DNA from 3 places in the Lysobacter sp. CA199 genome. Region 1 is predicted to be linked to each of the others. Evidence: riboswitches for the same ligand, from Rfam matches in the RefSeq annotation. Region 1 holds a riboswitch; each other region holds the start of a gene.
What was found. A riboswitch is a leader RNA that binds a small molecule or an ion and turns the genes downstream of it on or off. The one in region 1 is predicted to bind cobalamin.
Positions count from the first base shown of each region.

Region 2: linked by a shared signal. The riboswitch ahead of metE (5-methyltetrahydropteroyltriglutamate--homocysteine S-methyltransferase) and the one ahead of ACTOWJ_RS24380 (CoA-acylating methylmalonate-semialdehyde dehydrogenase) in region 1 are both predicted to bind cobalamin.
Region 3: linked by a shared signal. The riboswitch ahead of btuB (TonB-dependent vitamin B12 receptor) and the one ahead of ACTOWJ_RS24380 (CoA-acylating methylmalonate-semialdehyde dehydrogenase) in region 1 are both predicted to bind cobalamin.

Region 1 covers NZ_JBQJIL010000014.1:157,943-160,200, forward strand. Annotated here, with positions in the region: gene ACTOWJ_RS24380 (CoA-acylating methylmalonate-semialdehyde dehydrogenase) at 1-1,148, opposite strand, end outside; cobalamin riboswitch at 1,290-1,493, opposite strand; gene ACTOWJ_RS24385 (hypothetical protein) at 1,722-2,171, opposite strand.
Region 2 covers NZ_JBQJIL010000010.1:197,354-199,611, reverse strand. Annotated here, with positions in the region: gene metE (5-methyltetrahydropteroyltriglutamate--homocysteine S-methyltransferase) at 1-826, opposite strand, end outside; cobalamin riboswitch at 1,042-1,241, opposite strand; gene ACTOWJ_RS19430 (GntR family transcriptional regulator) at 1,684-2,258, opposite strand, start outside.
Region 3 covers NZ_JBQJIL010000005.1:184,046-186,303, reverse strand. Annotated here, with positions in the region: gene btuB (TonB-dependent vitamin B12 receptor) at 1-969, opposite strand, end outside; cobalamin riboswitch at 1,104-1,353, opposite strand; gene ACTOWJ_RS10355 (TfoX/Sxy family protein) at 1,519-1,959, opposite strand; gene ACTOWJ_RS10350 (GAF domain-containing protein) at 1,956-2,258, opposite strand, start outside.

The DNA of each region.
Region 1 (2,258 bases):
CGCATGCCGGGCTTGACCCCGGAGAAGATCGTCGGCCCGACGAAATTGCCTTGCGCGTAACCGGGAACCGTCGGCTTGCGGCCGTCGAGTTCCAGCACCGCGCCCTGCTCCACGCCCGAGGCGATCAGGCCCTCGACGCGCTCGCGCGCGGCGCAGGAAATCACCGGTCCCACGTCGGTACCGGGCTCGGTGCCGGCGTTGACCTTGAGCGTGCGCGCCTTGGCCACCAGTTCGGGAATCCACTCGCGCGCCTGTCCGACCAACACCGCGGTCGACGCGGCCATGCAGCGCTGTCCGGCCGCGCCGAATGCGGCGCCGGCCATGGCGTTGAGGGTTTGTTCCTTGTTCGCGTCGGGCAGCACCACGGCGTGGTTCTTCGCGCCCAACATGCATTGCACCCGCTTGCCGGCGAGCGTGGCGCGCCGATACACATGGGTGCCGACCTTGGTCGATCCGACGAAGGACACCGCCTGGATCGTGGGGTGATCGCAGATCGCGTTGACCACCTCCTCGCCGCCGTGCACGACGTTGAGTACGCCCTTGGGTACGCCGGCCTGCAACGCCAGTTCGACCAGACGCATGGTCACCAGCGGGTCCTGTTCGGAGGGCTTGAGCACGAAGGTGTTGCCGGTGGCGATGGCCATCGGGAACATCCACAGCGGAATCATCGCCGGGAAATTGAACGGGGTGATGCCGGCGCACACGCCGAGCGGTTGCAGCAGCGTGTAGGTATCCACGCCATTGGCGACGTTGTTGGCCAACTCGCCCAATTGCAGATTGCCGATCGCCGCGGCGTGTTCGACCACTTCCAGGCCGCGGAACACGTCGCCCTCGGCGTCGGGCAAGGTCTTGCCCTGCTCGGCGGTGAGGATCGCGGCGAGCTCGCTCATGTGCTCGCGGATCAATTGCTGATACTTGAGGAAGATCCGCGCGCGCGCGCCGATCGGGGTCTTGCGCCAAGTCTTGAAGGCGCGCGCGGCGGCCTCGACCGCGGCGTTCACTTCATCGGCGGTCGCCATCGGCACGCGCGCCAATACCGCCTGCGTCGCCGGATTGACGACGTCGCGCCATTGGGTGCTGGTGGATTCGACGAACTCGCCGTCGATCAAAAGTTTGACCGTCGCGACCTGGGTCGCAACGCGATGCATCTCGTTCATGGTCGGTCTCCGTATCGCACACCCGCGAAAGCGGGTGCCGCGGAGACATCAGACAAGGCGAGACGAGGGCAAACGGACGCCGCATCGCATCAGCTCGTCCGGTTGCCCGCCGCAACACCCGAGGAGGACATCTCCCGATGTCCGCCACGGGCCGGTCTCCGGGCTTGCGAGCGATGCCGTGGCATCACCCCGACTCCTTCCCGCGCGAGCGCAGTGGTTACGTCGGGTGTTCTCGCCTACCGTTGCGGGGGCAGCGCCGGAATTGGACGATCACGTCCGCACCGGCTTCCCGTTTCACCCTGCGTGCCGGTATGGACCGACGGCAAGGCACCTGTGGCTGGCGGAGTGTAGTGCTTGGCCATGGTCGCGGACAAGCAGCATCGCGGTGTCACACATTCAGTTCAACGTGTCCGACGCGTTCATCGATGCCATCGGATGCGATTGTCGGCCTCGCGGGCCGCCACTTTCGTGCACGTCGGCGTGCAACTGTGAATGGCCCGCTCGCGACGCGGACGCTCGATCCGCGGTCGAGGCTCGCCGCGACGATCCGGCGCGAACGCGATATCAGCACGCCATCGCGCGAGCGTCGTCCATCGAACCGCGGCACAGATGCTCCAATGCGATCGACAGCGCCAGCACATAGGTCTGCGATTGCACGCCGCGCACCAGAGCGATGCGGTTCTCGATGCCTTCGGGTTCGCACAAGCGCGCGTCGGCAAGATGGCTGGGCCGAATCTCGACAAAAGGCAACGCGCTCGATTGCAGCGCCTGGACGATGCGGCGGTCGCGCACGCAGGCACCGGTGTCGAGCAAGATCGCCTCGGTCTGCGGCGTGCGCAGCGCTCCGATCGCGGCGACGAGGGCTTTGTCGCTGGCCAGATTGTGCACGGCGATGCGGCGGCCTGCGCGGTTGGCGCGAATGATCAGCTGCACCAGCAGCAGGCGATCGATGTCGCATTGATCGCGGAACATACCGTTGGGGCGCTTGGGCCCGCGCAACAGAACGATCGACATGGGTGTCTCCAGCTAAACGACGACGAGCGGACCCCGGACGCGGATTCGATGCGGCCCGCAGAACAAATGCCAGTGTCCACGCAAGCG
Region 2 (2,258 bases), on a different contig from region 1:
CGCTTTCCAATTGTTGCGGCGCGCGCACCAGATCCAGATGCAAGCCTTCCACCGGCAGTTGCGCGGCCAATGCGGCGTTGTCGCCGAGCGCACCGAAGTAGGTGGTCAGCAAGCGCTGCGGCGCATCGACCTCGGCCAGCGCCGCGTATGCGCGGCGATAGGCGGCGCGGTCGGTGTCGTCCAGATCCAGCACCAGCGCCGGCTCGTCGAGCTGCACCCACTGCGCGCCGGCGGCCTTGAGCTTGGACAGCAGTTCGGCATAGGCCGGCAGCAGGTTGTCGAGCAACTCGCGCGGATCGCCGCCGTCAACGCGCTTGCCGAGCTTGAGCAGCGACACCGGGCCCAGCAGCACCGGCCGTGCCTGGATACCCAGCGCCTGGGCCTGGGCCAGTTCCGCCAGCGGTTTGTCGCCGCGCAGGGCGAAGCGTTGCTTGGCGTCGAACTGCGGCACCAGGTAGTGGTAGTTGGTGTCGAACCACTTGGTCATTTCCAGCGCGCGCAGATCGCGGCGCCCGTCCTGCAGGCCGCGGGCGAGGGCGAAGTAGCCGCCCAGCGGATCTTCTTCGAATGCCGCGCGGTGCGAGGCGGGAATCGCGTCGAACAGCACGGCGCTGTCGAGCACGTGGTCGTAGAGCGAGAAATCGTTGACCGGCACCAGGTCGGCGCCGGCTTCGCGCGCGAGCCGCCAATGGCGTTCGCGCAGGGACGCGGCGGTGGCTTGCAGCGATTGCGCATCGCTGTCGCCTTTCCAGAACGATTCCAGGGCTTGCTTCAGCTCGCGCCGCGCGCCGATGCGCGGGAAGCCGAGTGGGGTGACGCTGATCATGATGAGTACCTGCGATGCGTGGGCATGACGCAGGGCAACGAAGGAAACCACGGCCGCGCGGGCCCGCACGCGCGAGCGCGTCGGACGCCATCGACAACCTTGGCTTCGACCTTCGCCCCCGCGGGCGAACCGGCACGCCGTACGCGGCCCGCGAGCAAGCGGGCCGGCGCCGTGCGGGCCGGAGTCGGGCGGAAGGCGAGCCTTCCGGTCGCGGCAGGTCTTCGGGCTCGGGACGTGAGGCCAGACCTGGCGAAGGCATCGTCGGAAGCGAGCGGATTCGCTCGCGGCCGATGCGTTCGCTCGTGGTTGGCATCGCCTACTTCAGGTCGCTTCCCGGCGCGCGAACGCCAGTGCCATGACCTGTTTCGTTTCCCATACCGCTGCGGGGCAGCTCCGGATTCGCACCGGATTCCCTCTGGCTATCTCGGGCCTGGGGCCCTCGATGGCGTGTCCCATCGCTTTATCTTTATGAAGCGATGGTCACCGTAACGGCGCCAAGGTACCCACGCCTTGGGGCGAAGTCAATCGTGGCTAATCCGATCCGTGGTCACCCCCATCTGTGGCTAATACGCAGGCGAGCGCAAACCGTGGGCCGGCGCTTGGGGGGTGAAGTGCGTAAGGCGCTGCATCGCTGCGAGGTCTGTTGTGGGAGGGCCTTTCAGGCCCGACACCCGAAGCCGACTAGCTGCCAGCGCTGGAGTCGGGGTTGAAGCCCCTCCCACAAAGACTTCGTGCTCGCGTCTGGATCTCAAGCTTGCCGCGTTGCCGCGAGGTTTCTGTGGGAGGGCCTTTCAGGCCCGACATCCGGACAAGGCGGGCGCACGCCGGCAGACGCGCCCCTGCTCAATCCGGCATGTTCAATCCGGACGCGCGGTCGGCAGCGGTGCCGGCACGTTGAGCATGCCGCCGGCGGCGACGTAGGCGGCGAGGGCTTGGCCTTGGCTCAGCAGATGCTCGTTCATGATCTTTTCCGCGGCATCGGCGTCGCGGCGGCGCACGCAGTCCAGCAGGGCGCGATGTTCGGCCAGCGACTGGGTCATGCGCCCCGGCGTCAGCAATTGGCGTCCGCGATGCATCTTGAGGATGCGGTGCAGATCGTGGGTGACCCGGATCAGCCAGGGATTGCCGGCGTAGTTCTGCACCAACTCGTGGATCAGATAATTATTGGCGTAGTAACGCGCGATATCGCCAAGCTCGGCCGCCTCTTCCATATCGGCGTGGAGCGCTTCCAGGCGCTTTACGCCGGCTTCGTCGATCCGGCGCACGCATTCGTAGGCGCAGCGGCCTTCGAGCATGGCCATGACCGGGAACAACTGGTTCAGATCTTCCAGCGACAACCGGGTGACCCGGCTGCCGCGCCCGGCGTCGAGTTGCACCAGGCCCTCGGCCGCCAACAGCTTCAGGCTTTCGCGCAACGGCGTGCGGCTGATCC
Region 3 (2,258 bases), on a different contig from region 1:
GAAATAGCTGAGCGGACGATCGAAAATAGTGCCGGTGGGGAACGCACGGGGGAGGAGATCGTAGTTGTCGGAAGCATCCACGTTGCGACCCGCGCTCAACTGCACGTTGATCCTTTCCGACGGCTTCCAGATGAGCTTGCCGCCGATCACTTGCTGGATCGTTTCGGAATAATTGCCGAAGCTGCCGTCGTATTCGTTCTGACCTTCCACGCGCAGCGCCTGACCTTCGATGCTCCACTGCTCGTTGAACTCGATACCGCCGCGCAGCGACAGCGCGTGGCTCTCGTAGCCGTCGCGGTCGGGCTCGTCGGTGAAGCAGCCGGCGAACACCGGGAAGCCGGCGCCGCGGCAGGCGTTGATGCCCTGGGTCTTGCGGAAGCTGTAGTCGGCGCCGAACCAGCTGCCGCCGCTGCGGCCGCCGAAGCCGGTGCCGAATTCGACGGTGCCGTTGCTGCCGCCGCCGGCGTGCACACGCGGGGCGAAGCCCTGCCGTTCGCGGCGGGTGAACACCTGGATCACGCCGCCGATGGCGTCGGCGCCGTACAGGCTCGAGCGCGGGCCGCGCACGATTTCGATCCGGTCGATCAGTTCCAGCGGAAGATCCTGCAGCGCCGCCAGACCCGAGGTCGGCGAACCGATGCGGATGCCGTCGACCAACACCAGCACGTGATCGGATTCGCTGCCGCGCAGGAACAGCGTGGTCAGCTTGCCGGGACCGCCCTGGTTGGCCAGGGTGATGCCGGCGCGGCCGCGCAGCAGATCGTTGAGATCGCGCGCCTGGCTGCGTTCGATATCGGCGCGGTCGAGCACATCGACCGGGGTCAGCAGATCGTTGACGCTGACTGCGGTGCGGTTGGCGGTGACCACGACCTGATCGAGATCGGTGGCATCGCCGGCGGGCGCGGCGAGGGCGGTGGCCGGCAGCGCGAGCGCGCAGGCAATGGCGAAAGACAGGTTCAGGCAACGCATGTGGGGACTCCAGCGCACGCGCGATCCAGCGCGCGACGACAAACGGCTAATGGGCGGCGGCGTGGAAAGGGAGATATAGGCAGGCGAACCAGCGCGCGAAGACGCTGCCGCCGCCGCAATGCCCTCCGCATCGCAACCTGTGGCGCGTCGAGGCCGGTCTCCGGACTCGCAAGCAGAACCGATGGCGTCGGTTCCCGGACGCGGCGCCTTCCCGTGACTGTGCACAGTGGCGGTGGCCGCGACCTGACTTGCTTACCGTTGCGGGGGCAGTGCCGGAATGGGCGGGGCGGGTCGGACTCTCCGACCGGACCTGAGCGCTTCACCGGCTTCCCGTTTCAACCCCGGCGGCTGGGCCGTGGGGTCACCTCGAAGCGGGCGCAGTGTACGCGATGTGGGGACGCACCGCCCGGACAGCGGCCGAAGCCCACGGTAGAAGCGGTGCGAGCCGCGACCGCAGGGTGTCCGCCCGCGTCGTCAGTTACATCGTAGTTGCCTTGCCGCGGTCGCGGCTCGCGCCGCTCCTACACAGGAGCGGACCGCTTGGCGCCTTCAATCGCGGTGGTCGTCCTCGTCGCGCCCACCGGGCGCGTCCTCGTCGGCCGGCCCATCGAGCTCGCCATCGCCGTCACGCTGATAGCCGCCTCCGAATCCGGAAGGCTCTTCCTCGCGTTCCTGCGCATGCATTGTGGTGTGCACCGGCGCGGCGGCCGGTTTGTTGCGCGGCGCCGGCAGCAGCGCGGTGGCCGCTTCGGCGGCCAGGATCAGTTCCTGGCGGCGCTCGTCGCTGATCTCCTGCCAATGGCAGTCCAGCAGCGCGCCTTCGATCGCGTAGAGCAGGTTCAAGGTCGGCTTGAAGCCGGCGCGCTTGACCCGCATGAACGCCTCGACCGTGCCGACCGCGGCGATGTCCTCGTGCGTGCGCAGGCCGACCTGGCGCAACCAGGCCGCGCTCTTGGGCCCGATGTTGCGCATCTTCGGTGCAGTGCTCATGCCAGCGACTCCACATAGACCCGCGCCAACGTTTCCAGTCCGGCCTGATCGTCGGCGTCGAAACGCGCCGGCACCGGGCTGTCCAGATCGAACACGCCGATCAGCTGGCCGTCGCGCACCAGCGGCACCACCACCTCCGAACGCGAAGCCGCGTCGCAGGCGATGTGGCCGGGGAACTCGTGCACGTCGGCGACGCGCTGGGTCTGGCGGCTGCTCGCCGCCGCGCCGCACACGCCCTTGTCGAGCGGAATGCGCACGCAGGCCGGCAGCCCCTGGAACGGGCCGACCACCAGTTCGCG